3 linked regions of the Asticcacaulis excentricus CB 48 genome follow. The protein of the gene in region 1 binds, or shares a complex with, the protein of each later gene. Links are inferred from orthologs where the notes say so. Each region holds a gene or a part of one and is shown in the gene's direction. Other genes may lie near its edges.

Region 1 (10,505 bases):
GGGGAAGACGTTATCAGAGTCAACAGAAATATCAGCGCTGGTCAGCAAATATCCTCGTTGACCTGACCGCCGGGAAAGCTAAGGTGAACCCATCTCGCCTTTCCATCCCAATACGGATGAAACGGTGGCGCAGGGCAGGGCCTTGCGCCAGACGAGAGTCTGTTGCCAAAATTTCACAAAACCAATGACTTAGGTTTTGCCGGAACGCGGATCAGATCGGGGGTGGACACAGCCTGACACTGGTTAAGGTGTGAACGCCAAGGGTTTTTGTAACCGGAGGCGGCTCTCCCTCTTCGGGTGTCAGGGGCTCTCTCAGAGCCTGTGTCAACCCGTCTGAAGCCGCCACCGCATTGCGTAAGAGTTGGGGAAAAATGATCGGGGCTTTGATAACATGCCAGGCGTAAACAACTGGTCGCCGATCCAGCCTGAAATGGTATGGACTAAAGTCGCATCCGCGCTTCGTCATGAACTGGGTGAGGGGCCTTACAATTCCTATGTCGCGCCGTCGGCGCTGCGACAGAATCCCCTGGGCGACCCGGTGCTGGTGACGCCGACACTTTATGCCCGCGACTGGTTCGCTCGCAATGCCCTGCGCCGTGCCAACGAGCTGTGGGCGCAGCACGATCCGGACCACCGTTCGCTGGAACTGAAATCGCGGGCTGAATTCGACGATCAGTCGAAGAGCGCCCCCATGACACCGGTGACCCGCACAGATAGCGCCGAAAACGCACCGGCGGCTCCTGTCGTCAGTTTTCAGGACGCGGTGGCCCGTGTGGCCGGGCTCCAGGAACGCCTGACGTTTGAGACCTTTGTGCCTGGTCGCGGCAATGAATTCGCCTACACCATGTCGCGTCAGGTGGCCACCTGGGCGGATGGGCACTTTAACCCGGTCTTCTTCCACGGCCCTTACGGCTATGGAAAAACACACCTTCTGAACGCCATCGCCTGGGAAGCGAAGGCCCGTCGTCAGGACGCAAAAGTCGTCTATCTGACCGCGGAAAAGTTCACCTCGACCTTTGTGAAATCGCTTCAGGACCGCTCGACTGCGGCCTTTAAGGATGAACTGCGCAGTGCCGATTTGCTTCTGATCGACGATGTGCATTTTATCGGCGGCAAGACCTCGTCGCAGGAGGAGTTGTTTCACACCTTGACCGCGCTGTTGGAAAACAATAAGCGCGTGGTGTTCACGGCGGACCGTCCGCCGTCGCACCTCAACGAAATCGAAGCGCGTCTCAGATCGCACCTGTCTTCCGGACTGGTCTGCGCTCTGGATGTCGCCGATCAAAGCCTGAGAATGGGCATTATCGAGCGTAAGCTCGATCAACTCGCTAAGCGTCTGGGCGTCGCCCAGAAGCCGCAACATGATGTACTGCAATTTTTAGCAGACCGCGTACCGGGTTCTATCCGAGAGCTGGAAGGGGCCGTTAATACCCTGGCCGCTTCGGCCGGTGCGCGTCTGGGGAGTTTGACTTTGGACGAAGCTATGGCCTTGCTGCAACCCAACCTGAAGGTATCGGCTGAGCGCCGCGTGACGGTCGATGAAATCCAGAAGCTGACGGCGGATCACTTCGCCCTGAAGCAGGCGGATCTTCTGTCGGAGCGCCGGACGCGCTCGGTTGCCCGCCCGCGTCAGGTGGCGATGTGGCTGTGCAAGCAGCACACGACGCGTTCTTATCCGGATATCGGCCGCCGTTTCGGCGGGCGTGACCACACCACGGTTCTGCATGCCGTGAAGAAGGTCGAGGAGCTGCTGCAAAGCGATGAACAGATCGCCAAAGACGTGGAAGCCCTGACCCGCAAACTGCGCGGCTGATTAGCCGGTTTAACCGGTTGACGCCGCTTAATAAACATTTAAGGTCTTACGAAGCGCCGGGGCAACTGCCCCGGCCTTTTGCTCTCTACCTACACGGCCGCAAAGGCTGGTCAAAACTTCTGGCCAAAAATTCCGGCCAAAAATTCTGGGATGCCAAGATGCAGCTAATCATTGAACGTGGCGCACTCCTGAAGGCACTGGGCCACGTCCAGAACGTGGTGGAACGCCGCAACACCATCCCCATACTGTCGAACGTGCTTCTGTCGGCTGAAGGCTCACAGGTGTCCTTCTCAGCGACCGATCTCGATATGGAGATCGTCGATTCCGCAGAAGCCATCGTCGCCGTGCCGGGTCAGATCACTGCGCCGGCCCATACCCTCTACGAAATCGTCCGCAAACTTCCCGACGGAGCGGATGTCGAACTGCGCTATCAGGCCGGTGACGATCCGCGCCTCACCGTACAGGCCGGGCGCTCGCGCTTTGCCCTGCCCGTGCTGCCCGCCGGTGATTTCCCGGTCATGTCAGGCGACCATGACGGCACGACCTATGCGCTGCTGAAAGAAGACTTAAAGCGCCTGATCGACAAAACGCGCTTTGCCGTCTCGACCGAAGAGACGCGCTACTATCTCAACGGCCTTTTCCTTCACACCCTGACTGAGGACGGATCAGGCTATCTGCGTGCCGTGGCTACCGACGGCCACCGCCTGGCCCTTGCCGAAATGCCGGCTCCGGACGGTTCGATGGGCAGCGCCGGGGTTATCATCCCGCGCAAGACCATTGATCAGGCCCGCCGCCTGCTGGACGACGGCACGGGTTATGTCGAACTGACCGTTTCACCCGCCAAGATCCGCTTCAACTTCGGCACTGCGGCCCTGACGTCGAAAATCATCGATGGCTCCTTCCCGGATTATGGTCGCGTGATCCCGAAGAACAACGACAAGCTGATGCGTATCGACACGGGCATCCTGTCGCGCGCCGTCGATCGCGTTTCGACCATCTCAGCGGAAAAGAGCCGCTCGGTGAAGATGGCGATCGAGCCGGGGCGTCTGACGCTCACCGTGCGCAATATCGAAGCCGGTCAGGCCGTCGAAGAAGCGGAAATCGACTACGATTCCGACTCGCTCGAAATCGGCTTCAACGCCCGCTACATCCTCGATGTGATGGGGCAGATCGCCGGTGAACAGGTCGAACTGCGCCTCAATGATGCGGCCTCTCCGACCCTCGTGCTCGATACCGCAGATCAGGGCGTACAGTACGTGCTGATGCCGCTGCGGGTGTAGGCTCAATTTTTCGCCCTGCTCCACATTTTGGCAATGAGACAAATGGTCAGATCGAAACCCGGGGTTACCGTGTGTTTCGATCTGACTTTTTCGTTTAAAGGGCGCGCATGAAAACCCGCATTCACGCCCTGAGCCTGACCGATTTTCGCAGCTATGACCGGCTTGATGTCGATTTGTCCGGGCGGTCGCTATATCTGTTCGGCCCCAACGGCGCAGGTAAGACCAACTTTCTTGAAGCGATCAGCGTCCTCAATCCCGGTCGGGGTCTGCGCGGGGCGGCCGTCAGCGATCTGGGGCGTCGCCTTCCGCAGGAGGCCAAGGGTCGCGCCTGGGGCGTGTCGGTCGAGCTGAAAAGCGCCGAGGACGATATCCGCATCGGCACGGGGTCCGACCCGCGCAGCCTTGAAAAGCGTCTTGTGCGCATCGACCAGCAAACCGTCCCGGCGGGGCGTCTGCTCGATCATATTCGCCTGGTTTGGCTGACCCCGGCGCAGGACCGTATCTTCCTTGAGGCGCGCGCCGAGCGGCTGCGCTTTTTCGACCGCTTGGTCTTCGCCGCCACACCTTCACACGCCACGACAGTTAGCGCCTATGAAAAGGCCCTGCGTGAGCGGCTAAAACTGCTGGTGCAGGGTCCCGCCGACGCCGTCTGGCTCGACGCGCTGGAGGAGAGGCTCGCTGAGGCCGGAAGTGAGATGATTGGGGCCCGCCGCGCCGCCCTGAGCGATCTTCAGGCGGAAATCGAAGCGCACGAAAGCGCCTTCCCAAAGGCGGATCTGGGACTGATCAACGAAGCGTCAGACGCCCGGGAACGCGAGACCCTGAATACCGCCTTGCGCGAGGGATTTGCCCGGGCCCGTGCCCGTGATTCGGCGGCGGGGCGCTCGCTTTTCGGGCCCCATCGCACGGATCTCAGCGTCTTTCACCGCGAAAAAGATCGTCCGGCCGCGGACTGTTCCACGGGGGAGCAAAAAGCCCTCGTTCTGAACCTGATTTTGGCGCAGGGGTCGAGACTTTCGCGTGTCAAAAGCGCACCGAATCCTGTAGTATTACTTGACGAAGTCGCAGCGCACCTCGACCCGATTCGCCGGGCGGCGCTGTTTGATGAAACCGATCGTCTGGGCCTGCAAACCTTGTTTACAGGCACGGACGAAAGCCTCTTCGACGGATTGGCCGGGCGTGCGCTTGGGGTTCGTGTCGAAGGGGGCCAATGGGTAGAATTTAGGGACTAGGCATGGCCGAAAACGAAGAGCATCCGGAAGTCGTCGAAAACGCTTATGGCGCGGATTCGATCAAGGTTCTCAAAGGGCTGGATGCGGTGCGCAAGCGCCCTGGCATGTATATCGGCGACACGGATGACGGGTCGGGCCTGCACCACATGGTCTATGAAGTCGTCGATAACGCCATCGACGAAGCGCTGGCCGGTCACGCCACCCGGGTGGAAGTGATCCTCAATGCCGATGGGTCCTGTTCAGTCTCCGACGACGGGCGCGGGATGCCGGTCGATATCCACGCCGAAGAAGGCGTGTCGGCAGCCGAAGTCATCATGACGCAGCTCCATGCCGGCGGCAAGTTTGACCAGAACAGCTACAAGGTCTCCGGCGGCCTGCACGGCGTCGGCGTCTCGGTCGTCAATGCCCTCTCCGACTATGTTGAGCTGAAAATCTTCCGCAATGGCAAGACGCACGAGGCACGCTTTGAGCTTGGCGAAACCGTGCGTTCGGTCGAGGTTACCGGCGACGCGCCCCTGCGCGAAAATGGCAACCCCCTGACCGGTACCATCGTCACCTTCCTGCCGTCACTGAAGACCGGCCCGGACCAAGGCACCTTCACCTTCATCGATTTTGACCGCAAGACGCTTGAACACCGCCTGCGTGAACTGGCCTTCCTCAACTCAGGCGTCCACATCCGCTTCGCAGACCTGCGTGAGGCCGAGCCCTACGACATCATCCTGCATTACGAAGGCGGCATCGTCGAATTCGTCAAGCATCTGGACAAGTCAAAATCACCGATCATCAAGGAGCCGATCGACGCGCGGGGCCTGCGTGACAAGGTCGAGGTTGATCTCGCCCTGCAATGGAACGACAGCTATCACGAGACGATGCTGTGCTTTACCAACAACATCCCGCAACGCGACGGCGGCACCCACCTGGCGGCCTTCCGTGGCGCCCTCACGCGGGTGATGTCGGCCTATATGGAGTCTTCAGGCCTCGCCAAGAAGGAAAAGGTCTCGGTATCGGGTGAAGACGCGCGCGAAGGCCTGACCTGCGTTCTGTCGGTCAAGGTGCCGGACCCCAAATTCTCGTCGCAGACCAAGGACAAGCTGGTCTCCTCCGAAGTGCGTCCGGCCGTCGAAGGCATCGTCTTCGAAAAGCTGTCGCAGTGGTTTGAAGAAAACCCGGTCGAAGCCAAACAGATCGTCTCCAAGATCATCGAAGCTGCTGCCGCCCGTGAAGCGGCCCGCAAGGCCCGCGAACTGACCCGCCGCAAATCGGCGCTCGACATCAACTCGCTGCCAGGCAAGCTGGCCGACTGTCAGGAACGCGACCCGGCCAAGTCCGAACTCTTTATCGTCGAGGGTGACTCGGCCGGTGGCTCGGCCAAGCAGGGCCGTAACCGTGAAAATCAGGCCATCCTGCCCCTGCGCGGCAAGATCCTGAACGTCGAACGCGCACGTTTTGACAAAATGCTGTCGTCGGAAATGATCGGCACGCTGATCACGGCGCTAGGTACCGGTATTGGGCGAGATGATTTCAATATCGAGAAGCTGCGCTACCATAAGATCATCATCATGACCGATGCTGACGTGGACGGCGCGCACATCCGTACCCTGCTTCTGACCTTCTTCTACCGTCAGATGCCGCAGATCATCGAAAACGGCTATCTCTATATCGCTCAGCCGCCTCTGTATAAGGTCGCCAAAGGCAAGTCGTCGCGCTACCTGAAGGACAACACCGAAATGGACGCCTTCCTAATCGAGGAAGGCACGTCTGAGGCGGTTCTGGAACTGCGCTCAGGTGAGCGTATCACCGCTCAGGACCTTGAGGCTCAGGTACGTATCGCCAAGACCTTCAAGGGCAGCGTGGACCGTCTGGCCAGCCGCGCCCCGGCCTTTGCGATCGAACAGGCGGCACTGGGGGGCCTGTTCGGCGACAAGCCCGATCTGGCACTGGTCGCCAAGCGTCTTGATCGTCTCAAGGAAGACGGTGACGGTGACTGGAGCGTCGAAGCCAATACGACCAGCCACGGCGGCTATGTCTTTACCCGCGTGCGTCGTGGCGTATCGGAAAAGATCGTGCTGGATGACGGCCTGATCCATTCGCAGGACGCCCGCCGCCTCAATGAGCGGACGCTGGAACTGGGAGACCTGTTCAACGAAGTCTCGACCTTCCGTCGCAAGGACAAGGCCGCAGACATCCGCGGGCCTCTGGACCTCGTCGCCGCCGTTCTTGATGCCGGACGCAAAGGCCTGAGCATCCAGCGCTATAAGGGCCTGGGTGAAATGAACCCGGATCAGCTGTGGGAAACCACGCTGGATAAGGACGCCCGCACCCTGCTTCAGGTAAAGGTCAATCTGACCGACGAAGCCGACGACCTGTTTGTCAAACTGATGGGTGATCTGGTCGAACCACGCCGCGAGTTCATTCAGGACAATGCGCTCGATGCTGAAGTGGACGCCTAACGCCACCTACCACCCTCTTTTAAAACCGCCGGGTCAACACTCCGGCGGTTTTTTCTGCGGCAAGTGTCGATTTGCGATTCTTTATATAACGTCACGCGCCCCGCATCCCATCGGTGATGCATCCCCCTCAGCCCCACTTCTCACCTCCACGGTTAGCTAGAGCGTTTGCGCGGAGGCCCTCATTGCGCCTCGCGGCAATTGATGCTGGGGATGCATGACTTCCGACTTGCACGCGCTCATCGCTCTAAAGTGGCAAAAAGGGCGCCGCCTATCTCGGAAAACTTATGGCCTTGACCACCGATAGCCTAATTAAAGCGTGGCGCCGATGGCCCCAGGTAAAGGTCAACAGGGACCGCTCTGGCGGATAGTTGGAATTCGTAGGCTGGAAATTTGAAAATCAGTGCCTGCAAAACAAGCGGGACTGGAGAATGTTTAATGTTTCGAATCGAAAAGGTGATCGTAGGCGCGGGCGAGTAGCTTTCATGCATCAAGGGTAGGAGCACGGAACTCTGTTCAACCGAGCTTTATGATGCCGCTCCGCTGCTATGATCCGGTACCATCAAGGTCGATACGGACTGGGTATCGGTAGATTAGGCGATCAGATCACATTCCTGAACCAGGCGGTCGGCCGGAATATGCCAGGCCTTGTTTATTTTACGGATCATAGCGAGTGTCAGGGGGCGTTTGCGGCGAAGTATTTCTGTCGCGCGGTTTTTGCCGATCAGATTGGCTAGATCGGACTGGGTCCTGCCCTGCGCTTCCATGGCTGCCTGAATGGCTTGAACCGGATCGAGGTTCTTTGCGATAGGCCAGCGGCGCTCCTCGTAGTCATGAACGAGAGTGATCATGATGGCGAGCTGGTCATGTTCCGGCGTGCCTTCGGCTGCGCTCCAAAGGCCTTTCATTTCTTCCAGTGCGGAAGCGTGATCGTCATCGTTCTTGATAGGGCGAATGTCCATGATCAATACTTTCAGAATTGGTCGACGGTCGTTGCGTCGATCCGATCATATTCGGCATGAGTGCCAATATACAACCCTGGGAGATTTCTGCCCACGAAGTAGATTTATGACCATCCTGTCGGGTAGTTTTTTCAAATCCATTTCGACCTCAGCCAGAAAGGCGTGCCTAGAGGCTCTATTCTTCTGGCTTCTGATGCTATCCAGCCCGGTCATCGAAACGCCCGATGCCGAGCTGGACTAAAAATGGCTAACGGCGTTTCTTGACCGGCTTTAGGGGTGTAATCTGAATAACCCCACCGCCCGAGTTGGCCAATCGCAGTGTGAGACTTTGCTGGGCATCGACATCAATTTCGCTCTTCTTCACGCTCGAAGGGTGATCGCCATCTTCCCAGACAACCGCTTTATAGGCGCCTCTGCCAAGGAAGTTCAACGGCACGCTAATCGTCTTTGCACCGTCAGTCATCGCCCCCACATACCAGCTATCGCCTGAACGGCGTGCGATAACCACACATTCGTCAATGTCCCCAAGGATGAAGCGGGTCTCGTCCCAGGAGGCGGGAACGCGCTTTAAAAAGTCAACACCGTCCTCTGGACTTCCGTCCGGCTTCTTGTAGGCGGGCGGACTGTCAGAAACCATCTGAAAAGGGCTCTCGTAAACAACATACATCGCCAGTGCGGCCGCTCTGGTGGTCATGACATAAGGGTTCACGAAGCTTTGCTTTGCGGGAAAATCTGCCGGCGTCGTGTGTCTGAAACCACCCGGCGTATAGTCCATCGGCCCGAGCAGCCCACGGGTAAAGGCCAAGGTCACGTTGTGCTTGGCAGTTATGCGCTGGCTCCATTTGTTGTTTTCTGCGCCCAGCACCCCTTCTTGGGTCATGTAGTTTGGCCAGGTCCGGGTTAAACCTGCAGGCGGAAAGGCCCCATGGAGGTTGACCATGAGCTTGTGATCAGCGGCCTTCGACAGAAGTCGCCGATAAAACGCCATGATCTCCTGATCGTTGCGGTTCAGAAAATCGACCTTCACCCCCTTAACGCCCCACCGTTCATAGGTTGCCAGCGCCTCTTCAAGTTGGGCATCCAGTTGCTGCCATTGCAGCCAGACCCATACGCCGACACCCTTCGCTTTAGCGTAGCGTACGATCTCGGCAATATCGATTTCCGGCTTGGGTCGGGTCACATCGGCGTTCGCAGTGGGCTCAACGGACGATCCAACAGACCAGCCTTCGTCGATGAGAAGATATTCAAACCCCATTTCGGACGCGAAATCCGCATAAGCCTTATAGGTGGCCGTGTTCATGCCTGAGGTCTGACCATTGGCATTATGGGGGGACGGCAGAGGAAAGGCGTTGCCATTCCACCAGTCCCAGGCTGACAACCCGGGCTTAATCCAGCTTGTGTCTGCAATCATCGAGGCGGAAGCGAGTGTATTGATCAACTGGGACTCGATCAGCTGGCCATTCGTATCTCCCATCATCACGACGCGCCACGGCGTTTTAAAGTCGGTCGAAACGTCTAGCTGAGCCGCTCTGGTGCGGAACCGTGCGCCGGGGTCATTGTCTTTGCGAGGGGTCAAGACCACGCGTAAACCCGGTGTGCCGTCGTTAAGCCCCGTATAGTAGGCCCCCGGATAGTCTTGTGGATCCGATTCCGCGATAGCAAATGCGGCGGAACCCGTGCGGCAGACGACCGGCGCCTGGAACAGATGGAAGGGGCGAAACTGCGAGGCCTTAATCGCATCATGCTCGCCTTCAAAACTGTTCTCAAACCGTCCCTGGTTCAGACCGTGACAATCAAAGTCGTCGCTAAAGCGAAATGAAGTCGCCTCGTCTTGGATGTTTAGCGCCGAACGACCGGGCTGTTTAGGAACGACATAGCGAAACGCAATCCCGTCATTATAGGCCCGAACGATCAGATCCAGTCTCGCCAATTCAGACTGCCCGGTTTCAATACTTATATGACTTTCCTCGTACGAGGCGCGGACGTCTTTCGACTTCCCTACAGGCAAGGTGTAACGGTCTTCGCCCGTCACTGTTTTGGAGGCTGAAAGCTTTGCGCCCCTCTCCCCCAGTGTTGTGCCAAACGGGGAGCTGTTTTGCAAAATGAGCCCAAGCGGTGAGGCTTCAATCAGAGCCCTTTGATGCCGGCTTACACTGAAAGTAAGTGCCCCCTTATCGCTCACCACAACGTCCACACGATTACGCTTATCCGGAGACGTTGTTGAAACGGTTTGCGCCGCCGATGATGTCGCCGCAACCGCAAAAACGGTGATGGAAACGCATTTCAAACAAGACCGAAAATCGAACACCATGAAGTCCTCCCTATTTGTATGATATTGGGAGCTATCACGTGACCAAGGTCAAGATCTGAAAACGCGGCCTTTACGGTGAAGGGCCACTTTAAGGCAATGGCGTCACCTTTAGTGGCGGACAGCCAACTTTCCTAAGGACAGGAAACGGCATCGCCCTGCCCTTACAGGCCAAGGGCTGCCTTGCGGTAAAGGCGGATCTTTCACGAAGCGGCAATCCCAGGGCCACAAGGAATGGGCCCTGGAACATGTCCCGCTTCGAAAGCTTCACAGTTCGCAGTGTCTTACCAGATAGGACGCAAGAGCGCCTCGAAGACACTCAAATGCGGCGCGAGCTAGCCGCGAAGGTCGCGCTTTGCCGCGACCCGCAGACGCAAGGCGTTGAGCTTGATGAAGCCCGCCGCATCGCGGTGGTCATAAGCCACCTTGCCCTCTTCGAAGGTCACCAGATCCTGATCATAGA
Region 2 (2,965 bases), 500 kb from region 1 along the record:
CCGAGTGTTCAAAGCGGCCACGGGTCTGACCCCCAAGGCCTATGCCCGCGCCCACCGCAGCGGCCGGATGCGGGCGGCGCTGAAGACCAGCGGCAGCGTCACCGAAGCCATCTACGAAGCCGGCTTCAATGCCCCCAGCCGGTTCTACGCTGATACGGCTAACGCACTGGGTATGTCGCCGCGCACCTTCCGCAAGGGCGGGGTGGCCGAGGTGATCCGCTTCGCCGTGGGCCAATCGCGTCTGGGTGCGTTGTTGGTGGCCCGCAGCGAAAAGGGTGTCTGTGCGGTTTTTCTGGGCGATGACCCGGAGGCGCTGGTGCGCGACCTTCAGGACGCCTTTCCCGAAGCCGAACTAATCGGTGGGGACGCGGCGTTTGAAAATACGATGGCGTGTGTGGCTGGTCTGATCGAAGCGCCGCAAACCGCGCTCGACCTGCCGCTCGATATTCGCGGCACCCTGTTCCAGCAGAAGGTGTGGGCCGCGCTTCAGGCGCTGCCGGCTGGTACGCGCGTCTCTTATAGCGAACTGGCCGAGCGGGTGGGCCTGCCCGCGGCCGTGCGCGCCGTGGCCTCGGCCTGTGCGGCCAACAAGATCGCCGTGGCCATACCCTGTCACCGGGTGGTGCGTACCGATGGCAGCCTGTCGGGTTATCGCTGGGGTGTGGAGCGCAAGGCGGCGCTGTTAGAGGCGGAAGGCGAGATTCAGACCGCTTGATTTGTTCCCTTTTTGTGCTATGTTCGCGTTACGTTCTAATGACGCTGCGGAACCGCACCATGGAAAACGAGAACATCGAACCTCTGCGCAAGATCATCCACGTTGATATGGATGCCTTCTACGCCTCAGTGGAACAGCGCGATAATCCTGAACTGCGCGGCAAGCCGGTGGCGGTGGGCGGACTGGAACGCGGCGTTGTGGCGGCGGCCTCATACGAAGCGCGCAAATACGGCATCCGTTCGGCCATGCCGTCGGTGACGGCGCGACGCAAGTGCCCGGAGCTGATATTCGTCAAGCCGCGCTTTGACGCTTATAAGGCCGTCTCGAAACAGATCCGCGACATTTTTGAGGACTATACGGAACTGGTGGAACCACTGTCGCTCGATGAGGCCTATCTCGACGTCACGCACAATCACAAAGCTATCGCCTCGGCGACCCTGATCGCGCAGGAAATCCGGGCGCGGATCAAGCTGGCGACCGGACTAACGGCTTCGGCGGGTGTGTCCTATAACAAGTTTTTGGCCAAGATGGCGTCGGACTATCGCAAGCCAGACGGGCTTTACGTCATCACGCCGCGCATGGGGCCTGAGTTTGTAGAGACCCTGATGGTGGGGCGCTTCCACGGCATCGGCCCGGCGACCGAAGAGAAGATGAATCGGCTGGGCATCCTGACCGGGGCAGATCTCAAGGCGCAGGATCTGGCCTTTCTGCAAAAGCATTTCGGCGTGTCGGGCGACTATTACTACAATATTGCGCGCGGCATCGACCATCGCCGCGTGCAGCCGGACCGGGTGCGCAAGTCCGTGGGCGCGGAAAACACCTTCTTTCAGGACATCTTCTCACTGGAGGCCGCGCGCGCAGCCCTTTCACCTATCGTGGACAAGGTGTGGCGCTATTGCGATCAGCACGGCACGCGCGGCCGCACCGTGACGCTTAAGGTCAAATATACCGACTTCCAGCAGATCACCCGCAGTCACACCGCGGCTGCCATCGTGCTCAACAAGGGTGAACTGGCCCGTCTGTCGGGCAGTCTGCTCGAAAGCGTCTTCCCAATCGCCAAGGGGATTCGTCTGCTGGGCGTCACCCTATCGTCGCTGGGCGGTTCGCAGGCGCAGGCCGAACCGCAGCAACTCAGTTTGGCGATTTAGAGCGACATGTCGAAAAGCGTGAACGGTTTTCGAAAAAAAATATCTCTACCAAACAGAAGCTTAGAGAGCTTGTCGTCTCAGCTGGGCCGACGAACGCTTTAACCAAACGTGGTCGTGATATCCGCCCCTTCCTTGAGCGTCAGGGTGACCGGTGTGCGTTCAACCACCTCGGCCAGTCGCGCCCTCTGGGCCTCATCCAGGGCTCCCTTAAGGGTCAGCAAACGTGTGATTTTTGAGCGCTTGTCGTCCTTGCTGTGGTGCAGTTCAACATCGATGGCCTCCAGCGGCCAGCCCTTGTGCGCCGCATACATGCGTAGGGTGATACAGGTACAGGCGGCCAGAGAGGCTAGCAGCAGGTCGTAGGGTGCAAATCCAGCATTGCCGCCGCCCAGAGCTTCAGGTTCGTCGGCGGTGAGGGTGCGTCCGCCGGTTTCAATGGTGGTGAGAAAGTCGACGGTGCCGATATGGGCGCGTGCATGAGCCATGTGGTGTCTCCCTTTTGTCGGCAGACTATATGCGCGCAGCGTCCCTTCCTATGGCTATTTTACGCGCACGCGATGCAAATGGAGGGCTGCGGCGGGGTGCCAGCGAGACAAAAGAGGCAAAGCATGACGACCCTGTATGGCCAAGAGGCCCGCGAACGTATCTGGTCCCTGATCAAGGACACTAAGGTGGCTATGCTGGCGACGCACGCTGCGACTGGCCTGCTGCACGCGCGGCCCATGATGCCGCAAATTCGCCACCCGGAGGACAAGGCCTTTGACGGCGTGCTGTGGTTCTTTACCGGGGCTGACACAGGCAAGATTGGTGAAATCGAAGCCAATCCGGAGGCGCTTCTCACCTTTTCCGACCCTAAGGGCCACAATTATGTCGCCCTCAATGGCACGGTGAGCATCAGTCGCGACCCAGTGATTATCGATGAACTGTGGTCAGCGGCGGACAAGGCGTGGTTCCCCGGCGGCAAGGACGATCCCAATCTGCGCCTGCTGCGTTTTAACGCGAGCGAAGCCGAATTCTGGGACAGCCCTGGCCTGATTGCCGCCGGCGTCGCCTTCCTTCAGGCCATGGCCACGGGCGAGCGTGCCGATCCCGGTGACCACGG
Region 3 (10,452 bases), on another replicon or contig:
ACCGGGCACCGGTGGCCGCGCGCGTCGATCAGCAGGGAAGGCGGCTCGGTTGGGGTCATGGAGGTACGGGCGGTCTCAAAAATGCCTTTTCAGCACCGAATGTTTGGTCAATGCCGTCGAATCCGCGCAAATGCAAGCGAGATAGAGGAGTCGCCCTATGCGTTGGCTGATCTTTGTGTTGTCGCTGATGGTCGTGACCCCCGGCGCGCGGGCGCAGGTATCGTCCGAACCTGATTTCTTTGCCCGCGTTCGTATGGCCGGGTTCGAAGCGCCGGTGGAGGTGCGCCGCACGGGGGTGAAAATGCGGGTGGACATGTTGAGCGGCGGGGTATCGCAGACCTATATTGCCGACCGCGACAAGGGGGTTCTGATCCACCTGACGGCAGCGGGCGGCAAACGTATCGCGCTGCTGTTTCCCTTAAGCCGAGAAGCGGCCCTGTTGCCGCTTCCGCTTGATCTGGCGACGCTGGAATCGCGCGCGACGGTGCGTCCGGTGGGCTCAAGCCTGATGGCCGGGCAACCGTGCCGCACGCTGGAATTCAGCGGCTACCTCAATCAGTCGGGCATGGCCTGCGCCAATAGTGACGGAATTCTGATGCAGATGACGCAGAAGGGGCGCAATGTGCCGCTGTTTCAGGTGGTGGCCTACGCCAGGGGCGCTCAGGACGCCAAGTGGTTTGTCATTCCGCCGGATTACCAGACGGCGGTTTTGCCGGGTCTGGGCGGCGCGACGGCCCCTACGGGCCCTATGACCAATCCCGTAAAACCGTAGAAAAGACCGGGGATTATCCCGGCCTTTTCATTAGATACATTAGGAGGCTTTGAGCTTTTTGATCCGCTCAGCGTGCTGCCGGACCAGGCCTTGCGTCGAAGTGTCGGTATTGAAAACGCTGTACCAACCCTGCGGCTCGTGCGGCGGATCACCGACATAGGCGGTTTCGCCACGCAGCATCCAGTAGTCCTTATGCAGAGCGCGGCCCGCACCGCCCCAGGCCCAGAAGTTTGAGCCCGACACCGGCCCGCCGGTTTTCACGGCGTCTTCGACCGCCTTATAGATCATACCATAAAACTTGTCTTTCCAGACGGTTGGCGTGCCCGGCTCATACTTCACGTCATCTCTGGGGAAGCCGAATTCTTCGAAGACCAGCGGCTTGTTCATGGCCGTCGCGATGCGGATATGGTCATCGATATATTTTTGCACCTTGGCGGCGCCAGCATCGAAGGTGCCGGGCAGGTCCTTGCCGTCGACCCAGCTCCAGTTTTGTGGCCAGATGTGCGCCGTCAGGTAGTCGATCTCCTTATGCGCGTTGATCAGGAACGTTTCATTGCCAACCACGCCCATGAGGCCTTCGTGGCCCAGCGACACCAGATGATGCGGCGCCAGCGAACGGATCAGTTTGGCGGTCGAAGAAATCCAAGCCAGATAGGCTGGCATGTGGTGCGCGGCGATTTCAGGCCCACCACCGGGACGCGGCTCATTGCTGAGCTGCCAGGCCATGATGGTGGCGTCATCGCGATACGGTTTTTTGGTCAGCGAATTGGTGCGCTTGAGCAGGAACTGCACATAGTCGTGGTACATCGCCACGGCCTTTGCGTTGGCATAGAAGCGCGAGCTGACATCGGCAAATTCCGGCCACGGATGGGCGGGATCGCCATTATTGATATAGTGCCCGGTCGTGTAGTCGAGATAGGCCATCATGCCGCCTGACCATTCCCAGAAGTTGGTCAGGTAAAGCACAGCCTTCATGCCGCGCTTGTGCATTTCGACTAGCAGGTAATCCAGCCCGACCAGCAGGTCTTCGTTGTATTTGCCGTTTTCGCGCGTGCGGAAGGCCGGATCGAGCGAGTTTTTCAGCGGCGACAACTCAGACGAGGCCAGAACGCGTAGATTAGTGACGCCCAGCGCTTTAAGATCGTCCAGTTCCTTCTGAAGACGCGTACGGTCACCAAAGGCGGCGTCGGCCCCCAGATAGGCCCCGTACCAGATATTGGCCCCAACGAAGCGATAGGTTTCGCCTTTGAGTTTGAAATGCGGGCCCTGAACGGTGACAAAATCACCGACCGGTGTGGCGGCGGAGGCATGGCTAACCATGGTCAGAGCGCCGAGGCTAAGCGAGGCCAGCAGGGCGCTGCGGCGGGAAAGGGACGCGGGCATGGGAATCCTTCCTGTTTGTTTTTGGTGGGACGCAACTTAACCTGTAATAATTATTTTTGAAATATTTAATCGATGAAGCGGCGTTTTTCGATTGCGGCTGGGGATTTATCCCCATAGGCTCTTGGCAAGCGCAGGCGGTCACGATAGAAGCACACTCCGCTCAAGGCAAGGACAGGTGGCCGAGTGGTTTAAGGCAGCGGTCTTGAAAACCGCCGTAGGTGGAAGCCTACCGTGGGTTCGAATCCCACCCTGTCCGCCATCACACACAAAGACCGGCCCCAAAAGGGCCGGTCTTTGTGTGTGATCGACGGGGGTGGGGACTTGAACCCACGGGGAGATGGGGTTCGTAAACCGGAGCGAAGCGTAGGTTCGGCGGAGCGCAGCGGAGCCAATCCCACCCTGCCCGCCCGTGCGTCTGGCACCTTGCCCCTTCGCCATATGCGGCATACCCTCTCGCGAATAAAAAGAGGACGCCCCCATGATCGCCACCGTTCTGACCGCGCTGGTTGCGCTGATCCATATCTATATTCTTATCCTTGAGATGTTCCTATGGCAGAAACCGGCGGGGCTGAAAGCCTTGGGGCTCAGCCGCGAATTTGCGGAGCAGACAAAGACTTTGGCGGCCAATCAGGGGCTTTATAACGGGTTTCTGGCGGCCGGTCTGATCTATGGGTTGATGCCGGGGCCGCACGCGCTGGCCTTCAAGGTCTTCTTTCTGATCTGCGTGGTGGTGGCCGGGGTCTATGGCGCGGCGACGGCCAGCCGCAAGATTCTGTTTATTCAGGCGCTTCCGGCAGCGCTGGCCCTGATCGCTCTGGGGCTTAATCTGTAAGGCGATTAACCAAGCCTTTTCCATTTCTTTTTACCCTGTTTGGGCACAGAATGTGTTGACCGGGGCGTCCCATGTCCACCCAATTGAACCTGATTGCGAAAAGATCAGTGCAAATGCTTGTTCTGGCAAGCATCTGGCTTCTGGCCGCCTGTGCGGGTGGGCCGAAGCTGAGCACGCGCGACGAGCCGGAAGTGGTGAAGAACGGGCAGTATCGCGCCGCCAACTTACGGCCCTATAAGGTGCGCGGCGACACCTATAGCCCCTATGTGCCCGATATTGGCGACACGCTTACAGGCACGGCAAGCTGGTACGGCCACGAGTCGGGCAGTCTGACGGCGACAGGGGAACACTTTGATCCGAATGCCCTGTCGGCGGCGCACAAGACCTGGCCGCTCCCGTCGGTGATCGAGGTGACCAATCTCGACAATGGCCGCAGTCTGCGGCTACGGCTCAATGATCGCGGGCCGTTTGTCGATGGGCGTCTGCTTGATCTGTCGAAAGGGGCCGCCAAGGCCTTGGGCGTGCATCAGACCGGCACAGCGCGGGTGCGCATCAAATTTTTGGGCCCGGCCGTGCTGGGCGCGCGTCCGACCTATGCCGCAGCGACGCCTGAGGTGGCGGACGGGGATCGACAGCGGTATCGCGTGCAGGTCGGGGCCTTTTCCGAGCGCGCCAATGCTGAGCGGGTCAGCGACCAGTTGCGAGCGCGGGTCGATGAGCGGCGGGGTCTCTATGTCGTGACGCTGGGGCCGTTCGAGGGGGCGCAAAAGGCCGAACTTTATCGGCAAAAGGTGCTGGCGGCGGGCTATTTCGACGCCATTCTGACGCGTGACGAGTAATTTCGGCGGGTTGTGATTTTAGCCTTGTCTTAGCCGAGCGCTTGGCCGATGTATCGGCTGACATGACCGGTAGATTCATTACATTCGAAGGCGGCGAAGGTGCCGGAAAATCCACTCAGGTGAAGGCCCTGGTAGCGCATCTGCGCGAATTGGCGCTGGAGGTGGTGCAGACGCGCGAACCGGGTGGCTCCAGCGGCGCGGAGGCGCTGCGCGACCTGCTGGTGACGGGTGAGGCCGGGCGCTGGTCGCCGATGTCTGAAACCCTGATGATGTATGCGGCGCGTGCCAACCATCTGGAGCAGGTGATCCGGCCGGCACTGGAACGCGGGGCGTGGATCGTCTGCGACCGCTTTTCCGACTCCACACGTGCCTATCAGGGGGCGGGGGGCGGCGTGACCCCCGAACTGATCGAAAGCATTGACGCCGCCGTTGTAGCGGACACTCAGCCCGATTTGGTTATCGTGATGGATATGCCGCCGGAAGCGGGCTTAAAGCGGGCGCTGGCGCGCGGCGATGCCGAAAACCGCTTTGAGTCCAAGGGACTGGCCTTTCATGAGCGTCTGCGTGAGGGCTTTCGCAGGCGCGCCGCCGCGCATCCTGAGCGTTATCGACTGATCGACGCCGACCGCTCAATTGAAGACATCAAGGCCGATGTCTGGCGCGTGGTGTCGGGCCGCTTTGCGGAACTGAAGGTAAGCTGAGATGGCGGTGACCGAAGACGATACCGCCGTCGCCCATCCGCGTCAGGTCTTTGATTTCATTCAGGGCGAAGCGCAGGAAACGGCCTTTCTTGATGCTCTGTCGCGCGGGCGTCTGCACCACGCTTGGCTGCTGTGCGGGCCCGAAGGGGTAGGCAAGGCGACCCTTGCCTACCGCGCGGCGCGTTATCTGATGGGGCATCAGCGCGACCGGGGCTTTGGCATTCTTGGCATGTCTGAGGAGGACCCCGATGCGCGCCTGATTGTGGCGCAGTCGCACCCTGACCTGCTCGTGCTGGAGCGTGAGCAGAAGGACGGCAAGACGCGCAAGAATATCACCGTCGATGCAGTGCGCGAGGTGGTCGAGTTCTTTTCCAAAGCGCCGTCGCGTTCGGCCTATCGCGTCTGTATCGTTGATGCTGTCGATGACCTGAATATCAATTCAGCCAATGCCTTGCTGAAAATTCTTGAGGAACCACCTGAACGCGGCTTGCTGTTCCTCATTTCGCATTCGCCGGGCAAACTTCTGGCGACCATCCGCTCACGCTGCCGGCGTCTAGGCTTCTCGCCGTGGGACGATGAAGCGGTTCAGCGCTTTATCTCGGCGCGCGCCGACCTTAGCCCTGAACAGCTTGAACGACTGGTGGTAATGGCCAAGGGCTCCCCGGGCAAGGGGTTGCGGCTGTGGGAAGAGGGGGCGCTGGAGATGGATGAGCTGGCGGCGCGACTGTTGTCCGACGCGCAGCCTGCGCGCTTCGATCTGTTACCGTTGATGACGCTGTTCAAGACGAACTCCTCGAAGATCGACGGTCCCAAAAAATTCGCGCAATTTATCGCCGCGCTGAGTGATCGAGTACAGGAGCGGGCGCTGAGCGCCGACGCCCCGGCGCGCGGACGGCAATGGTCGGAACTGTGGGTCAAACTTAGCACGGTCGTCGCCGAAACCGAGGGTGTCAATCTGGACCGCGGCGAATATTTCTGGTCCATCGTAAACGATATCAAGGCTTTAAGGTAAGATGCTTATCGACAGTCACGTCAATCTGCACGCCCCGCAATATGACGAAGACCGTGACGCGGTGATCGACCGGGCGCGTGAGGCCGGAGTGGGCCTGATGGTCAATATCTGCGACCGGGTGTCGAATTTTGAAACCTGCTATGGTTTGACGACGCATCAGGACATCTGGGCCACCGTTGGCACGCACCCGCACGAGGCCAAGGAGAATCCCGGTCTCAGCGTGGCGGACCTGCTGACACTGGCGCAACGGCCAAAGGTGGTCGGTATTGGCGAATGTGGGCTGGATTTCCACTATGACTTCAGCCCGCGAGACATTCAGGCGGCGGTGTTCAGCACCCATGTCCAGGCGGCGCGCCAGAGTGGCCTGCCGCTGGTGGTGCATACGCGCGAGGCCGATGCCGAAATGTGGGAGATTCTTTCCGACGAACACGCCAAGGGGGCGTTCACCTTCCTGCTGCATTGCTACACCTCAGGCGCTGAACTGGCGAAGAAGGCGGCCGGGATAGGGGCCTACTTCTCGGTGTCGGGCATTGCCACCTTCAAGGCGGCGCAGGATGTGCGCGACATTATCGCGGACATGCCAGCCGAGCGCATTATTGTTGAAACTGACTGCCCCTATCTGGCGCCCACACCCATGCGCGGCCGGCGCAACGAACCGGCCTATGTGACGCACGTCTATGACAAGCTGGCGGAAATCCGTGGCTGGACGCGCGAAGACACGATCGCGCGGACGACCGACGCCTTCTACGCCCTGTTCAAGCGGATACCGCGCGCATGAGACGGCTGAGGACCACCATACTGGGTTCAGGTTGCTCGACCGGCGTGCCGCGTGCCGACGGCTTTTGGGGGCGCTGTGATCCGTGTAACCCGAAGAACCGCCGCAGCCGCTGTTCGGCCCTGTTTCAGGCTTTCGATCCATTGTCTCCCGAACAGACGACCAATGTGGTGGTCGATACGTCCCCGGATTTTCGCACCCAGATCATGCAGACAGGCATAAACCATCTGGATGCCGTACTGTGGACACATGACCATGCGGATCAGACGCATGGCATAGACGACATGCGGGCCTTTGCGCTTTTGCGCAAAATGCAGGTGCCGGGCTATATGGATGAAGCGACGCGTCAGACCCTGCTCAGCCGGTTCGATTATATTTTTGCGGGCAAGTTCGGCTATCCGCCGATCTGCGCGCCAATGGCCTTGCCGCTTTTCGGAGAGACGTTCCATCTGACGGGCGAGGGCGGCGAAGTCCCGGTTGTCACCTTCGATCAGATACATGGTCCTATTCGTTCCGTCGGCTATCGTATCGGGGACGTGGCCTATTCCAGCGACATCAGTGACCTGCCAGAAGACAGTTTTGCGCATCTTTACGGGCTAAAGGTCTGGGTTGTGGATGCACTGCGCTATTCGCCGCACCCGACGCACGCGCATCTCGATCTGGCGCTGGAATGGATCGCCCGCGTCAAGCCTGAGCTGGCCGTGCTAACCAACCTGCATCAGGAAATGGATTACGAAGAATTGCGGGCGAACCTACCGGACGGTGTCGTGCCTGCCTATGATCAGATGGTGATTGATACGGAGTTTTAGAGCCATTCGCCGGCTCAGTTGAGCCGTCCAATGGCTCTAAGTTTTTGTTTGGTCGCGCAATTTTTCCGAAAAGTGGTATCCACTTTATCGGCTTGCGCTCTGGGAAGCCTGTTCGGGGTGGGGAAGGTTGGAACGCAAAAAAGAACAGCTTAAAAAATTGAATGAAATAATGGGTTTCAAAAACAAACCCACCCCGAACGTCTGCAATTCATCATATTTACAGAGCGTTGTCATTTGAAATTTTGCGTAGCAGCATTGGCTACGTTTCAGGTTAAATTTCAGGTAAATATTTGTTAATTATGATAAAAATATAAACCCTGTAACAATAAAGAAAGATTCGTGATTGTGCGCTGCGTTATAATGGTAGGGTGATCAGGCACACCGCCTGCGCGGCCAGTCCTTCTTCCCGACCGGTGAACCCCATCTTCTCGGTGGTCGTGGCCTTGATGCTGACTCGCGCCAGATCAAGCGTGAGAATATCGGCGACTCTGTGACGCATGGCCTCCCGATGCGGCTTGATCTTGGGGCGCTCGCAAATCAGCGTGACATCGGCATTGACGATTTCCCCCCCACGCTGGCGTATCAGTTCGACCGCATGACGCAGAAACAGGTCAGACGGCGCACCTTTCCATTGTGGGTCGGTGGGCGGGAAGTGATCGCCAATATCGCCTAACCCCGCGGCCCCTAGCAGGGCATCCGTCAGGGCGTGCAGGCCAGCATCGGCATCCGAATGGCCGATCAGGGTCTGATCGTGGGTAATTTCCACGCCACACAGCCACACGCTTTCGCCGGGGCCCCAGCGGTGAGCGTCAAAGCCCTGACCGATACGCATCTGTTGAGCGGGCATAAAGGCCTCCAGCACGGCAAAATCTTCGGGATAGGTCAGCTTTTGAAGCCGCTGTTCCCCTTCGACGATCTCGACGCTGATCCCGGCGGCAGCGGCTACCATGGCCTCGTCGGTGGCCTCGACCGCACCCGTCCACTGGGCATAGGCGTCGGCTATGTCTCTGAGGCGGAAGGCCTGAGGGGTCTGGGCCCGCCACAGACCATTACGCGAGGGCGCGTCGATGATGCGGCTGTCTTCGGCACGTTTCAGCGAGTCGGTGACCGGTACGGCCAGAATAGCGGCGCGCGCCGTTTGCAGCCGAGTCAGAAGCGTTTCAATCAAGTCTACCGTCAGCAGGGGCCGCGCGGCATCGTGGATCAGCACGAGATCATCGGGCGCAGCCGTTTCATGCAGAGCACTGAGGCCGGTTTGCACGGAAAGGGCGCGCGTGGCCCCGCCAGGAACGACGCGCACCCGCTCCAACCCCTGAAGCGTCAGGGTGGCGTGATCGAGATCGTCGCGCGGCACGACAACCACTATGTCGGCGGCTCCGGCGCGGGCAAAGGCTTCGATCGACCAGTTGAGGACCGGCTTACCGCGCAACGGCATCCATTGCTTTTTGCCGCCTGACCTCAGACCTGAACCGCCGGCAACGATGATCGCATTGAAACTCATGGCTTCGTCTTAATCGGAGCCCGCCCATTGCGTAAAGAGGGCTTCGCGGTTATTTCGCGTTCATGATGACGCACAGTCTTAGGATCGGAGATGTGGAGATTGCCGGGCGCGCCCTGATCGCGCCGATGACCGGTGTGTCTGATCTGCCCTTCCGCCGCATGGCTTCTAAGCTGGGGGCTGCCTATGCGGCCACCGAGATGGTCGCCTGTGCCGAGTTGGAGCGTGGGCGTCCGGACGTGGTGCGCAAATTCGCGCTGGGGGAACATGCCGGCCTTAAGATCGTGCAACTGATCGGCAAGGACCCGGCGTTTATCGCGCGTGGGGCCGCTCTGGCCGAAGCGTCGGGTGCGCATATTGTTGATCTCAACTTTGGCTGCCCGGCCAAGGAGGTGACCGGCGTCCTGTGCGGGTCGGCCCTGATGCGCGACCTCGATGCCGCCAGCCGCCTCATGGAGGCGGCCGTCAGCGCGACTTCGCGACCTGTGACGGTTAAAATGCGGATGGGGTGGGACAACCAAAGCCGTAATGCACCGGAATTGGCTCGTCGGGCGGAAGCCATTGGGATTCAGGCGGTAACCGTTCATGGCCGCACGCGGCAGCAGTTTTACAAGGGCGAGGCCGACTGGGCCTTTGTGCAACAGGTCAAGGAGGCGGTGTCCATCCCCGTCATCGTCAACGGCGACATTACGGATGGCGAGAAGGCGCGCGAGGCCCTCGCGCAGTCTGGGGCCGACGGCCTGATGATCGGGCGCGGCGTCTATGGCCGCCCGTGGCTGGCCGCGCAACTCGATGCGGCTCTGAGCGGCGAAAATGAGCCTGAGCCGACCGGATCGGCGCGTCTGGAGCTGATCCTCGAACATATGCACGACAGTCTCAGCTTCTACGGCAGCGGTCTGGGCCTCAAAATGTTCAAGAAGCATTTGGGCTGGTATATTGAAGCTGGCGATTATAGCGAAGACCCCGCCGTTCGCCGTCAGGATAAGGCGCGGCTGTGCCGTATGGATGATCCCACAGATATCGAACGGGAGTTGAGTGCCCTGTTTGGCTAATACCCCTTTAAGGGAATCTGAAAACATTTCGTGATCGTCGGCCGGCAAATTCGGCGCATTCTTGCAACATAGATGTTGATATTCAGACACAGTAGTGCACAAATGCCACCCTCAGAGCGTACTGCGTTAGCGCACAAACTCAGGACGCTCTGAGGTTTGTTTGAAGGCGCAATTTATCCATAAAGTGGTGCCCACTTTATCGGATTGTGCTCCATTGTGGCATCTGGAAAGCTGGGTTTTGAAAGACACAGGTATCAGGCGGCGCTTCGGCCTATCATGGGCCCGCATGACGCGGGGGCTGAAAAATGCCAGCCGTGGCCGTTTGGCCATGGTGAGTGCCTATGCCCTGTCGGCCCTGATGACCGCTTTTATTATCTGGATCATCATTGCGGCGCCGGGGGCTGGGCCGCTGGGGCCATCGAGTGTCTTTCTGTTCAGCCTTGTTTGCCTGAATCTGGCGCTGTTGCTGGGCCTGAGCTTCTTCGTTTTGCGGCGGGTACTGCAACTGGCGCGATCACGGGCTAAGGATGCGGGGACGCGCCTGCATGTGCGCTTTGTGACCCTGTTTGCTCTGGCGGCCGTGACGCCGGCCTTTGTCGTGGCCCTGTTTTTTGGTGTGCTGGTCAATCGCGGCGTGGAAACGTGGTTTTCGGCGCGGGTGCAGTCGTCGGTCGAAAACAGCGCCGACATCGGGGCCGCCTTTATCGAAACCCAGACCAATACGGCGCGCGATACACTGACGGACATTGCTCGCGATCTGCAACGGCCTGAACTGATCC

The links.
Region 2: the proteins of dnaN (region 1) and dinB are in contact, whole or in part, in a solved structure (PDB 1OK7), measured with the Escherichia coli proteins. The link is inferred for Asticcacaulis excentricus CB 48 from one-to-one orthologs.
Region 3: the proteins of dnaN (region 1) and ASTEX_RS14280 are in contact, whole or in part, in a cryo-EM structure (PDB 8GIZ), measured with the Escherichia coli proteins. The link is inferred for Asticcacaulis excentricus CB 48 from one-to-one orthologs.

Annotation. Positions count from the first base shown.
Region 1 is NC_014816.1:15-10,519, forward strand. What follows is about bases 1,123-4,032. They hold dnaN (DNA polymerase III subunit beta), read left to right. Parts: upstream 1,123-1,971; coding sequence 1,972-3,093; downstream 3,094-4,032. Other genes in these bases: dnaA (chromosomal replication initiator protein DnaA), read left to right, coding at 1,123-1,813; recF (DNA replication/repair protein RecF), read left to right, coding at 3,201-4,032. Also shown: more of dnaA, read left to right, coding at 392-1,122; more of recF, read left to right, coding at 4,033-4,325; gyrB (DNA topoisomerase (ATP-hydrolyzing) subunit B), read left to right, coding at 4,328-6,775; ASTEX_RS00025 (helix-turn-helix domain-containing protein), read right to left, coding at 7,366-7,734; ASTEX_RS20925 (hypothetical protein), read left to right, coding at 7,841-7,975; ASTEX_RS00030 (glycoside hydrolase family 97 protein), read right to left, coding at 7,982-10,045; ASTEX_RS00035 (argininosuccinate synthase), read right to left, coding at 10,378-10,505. UniProt on the Escherichia coli protein: Confers DNA tethering and processivity to DNA polymerases and other proteins. Acts as a clamp, forming a ring around DNA (a reaction catalyzed by the clamp-loading complex) which diffuses in an ATP-independent manner freely and bidirectionally along dsDNA.
Region 2 is NC_014816.1:497,020-499,984, forward strand. The notes cover bases 1-2,818. They hold dinB (DNA polymerase IV), read left to right. Parts: upstream 1-774; coding sequence 775-1,863; downstream 1,864-2,818. Other genes in these bases: ada (bifunctional DNA-binding transcriptional regulator/O6-methylguanine-DNA methyltransferase Ada), read left to right, coding at 1-715; ASTEX_RS02330 (OsmC family protein), read right to left, coding at 1,962-2,348; ASTEX_RS02335 (pyridoxamine 5'-phosphate oxidase family protein), read left to right, coding at 2,472-2,818. Also shown: more of ASTEX_RS02335, read left to right, coding at 2,819-2,965. UniProt on the Escherichia coli protein: Poorly processive, error-prone DNA polymerase involved in translesion repair and untargeted mutagenesis. Copies undamaged DNA at stalled replication forks, which arise in vivo from mismatched or misaligned primer ends.
Region 3 is NC_014817.1:554,637-565,088, reverse strand. What follows is about bases 3,677-6,533. They hold ASTEX_RS14280 (DNA polymerase III subunit delta'), read left to right. Parts: upstream 3,677-4,528; coding sequence 4,529-5,539; downstream 5,540-6,533. Other genes in these bases: ASTEX_RS14270 (MBL fold metallo-hydrolase), read left to right, coding at 6,314-6,533; ASTEX_RS14275 (TatD family hydrolase), read left to right, coding at 5,541-6,317; tmk (dTMP kinase), read left to right, coding at 3,889-4,527; ASTEX_RS14290 (septal ring lytic transglycosylase RlpA family protein), read left to right, coding at 3,677-3,826. Also shown: ASTEX_RS14315 (sulfurtransferase TusA family protein), read right to left, coding at 1-59; ASTEX_RS14310 (hypothetical protein), read left to right, coding at 158-772; ASTEX_RS14305 (glycoside hydrolase 5 family protein), read right to left, coding at 812-2,155; ASTEX_RS14295 (DUF1304 domain-containing protein), read left to right, coding at 2,634-2,987; more of ASTEX_RS14290, read left to right, coding at 3,101-3,676; more of ASTEX_RS14270, read left to right, coding at 6,534-7,123; ASTEX_RS14265 (bifunctional 2-C-methyl-D-erythritol 4-phosphate cytidylyltransferase/2-C-methyl-D-erythritol 2,4-cyclodiphosphate synthase), read right to left, coding at 7,479-8,624; tRNA dihydrouridine synthase DusB, read left to right, coding at 8,690-9,673; ASTEX_RS14255 (sensor histidine kinase NtrY-like), read left to right, coding at 9,960-10,452. UniProt on the Escherichia coli protein: Part of the beta sliding clamp loading complex, which hydrolyzes ATP to load the beta clamp onto primed DNA to form the DNA replication pre-initiation complex.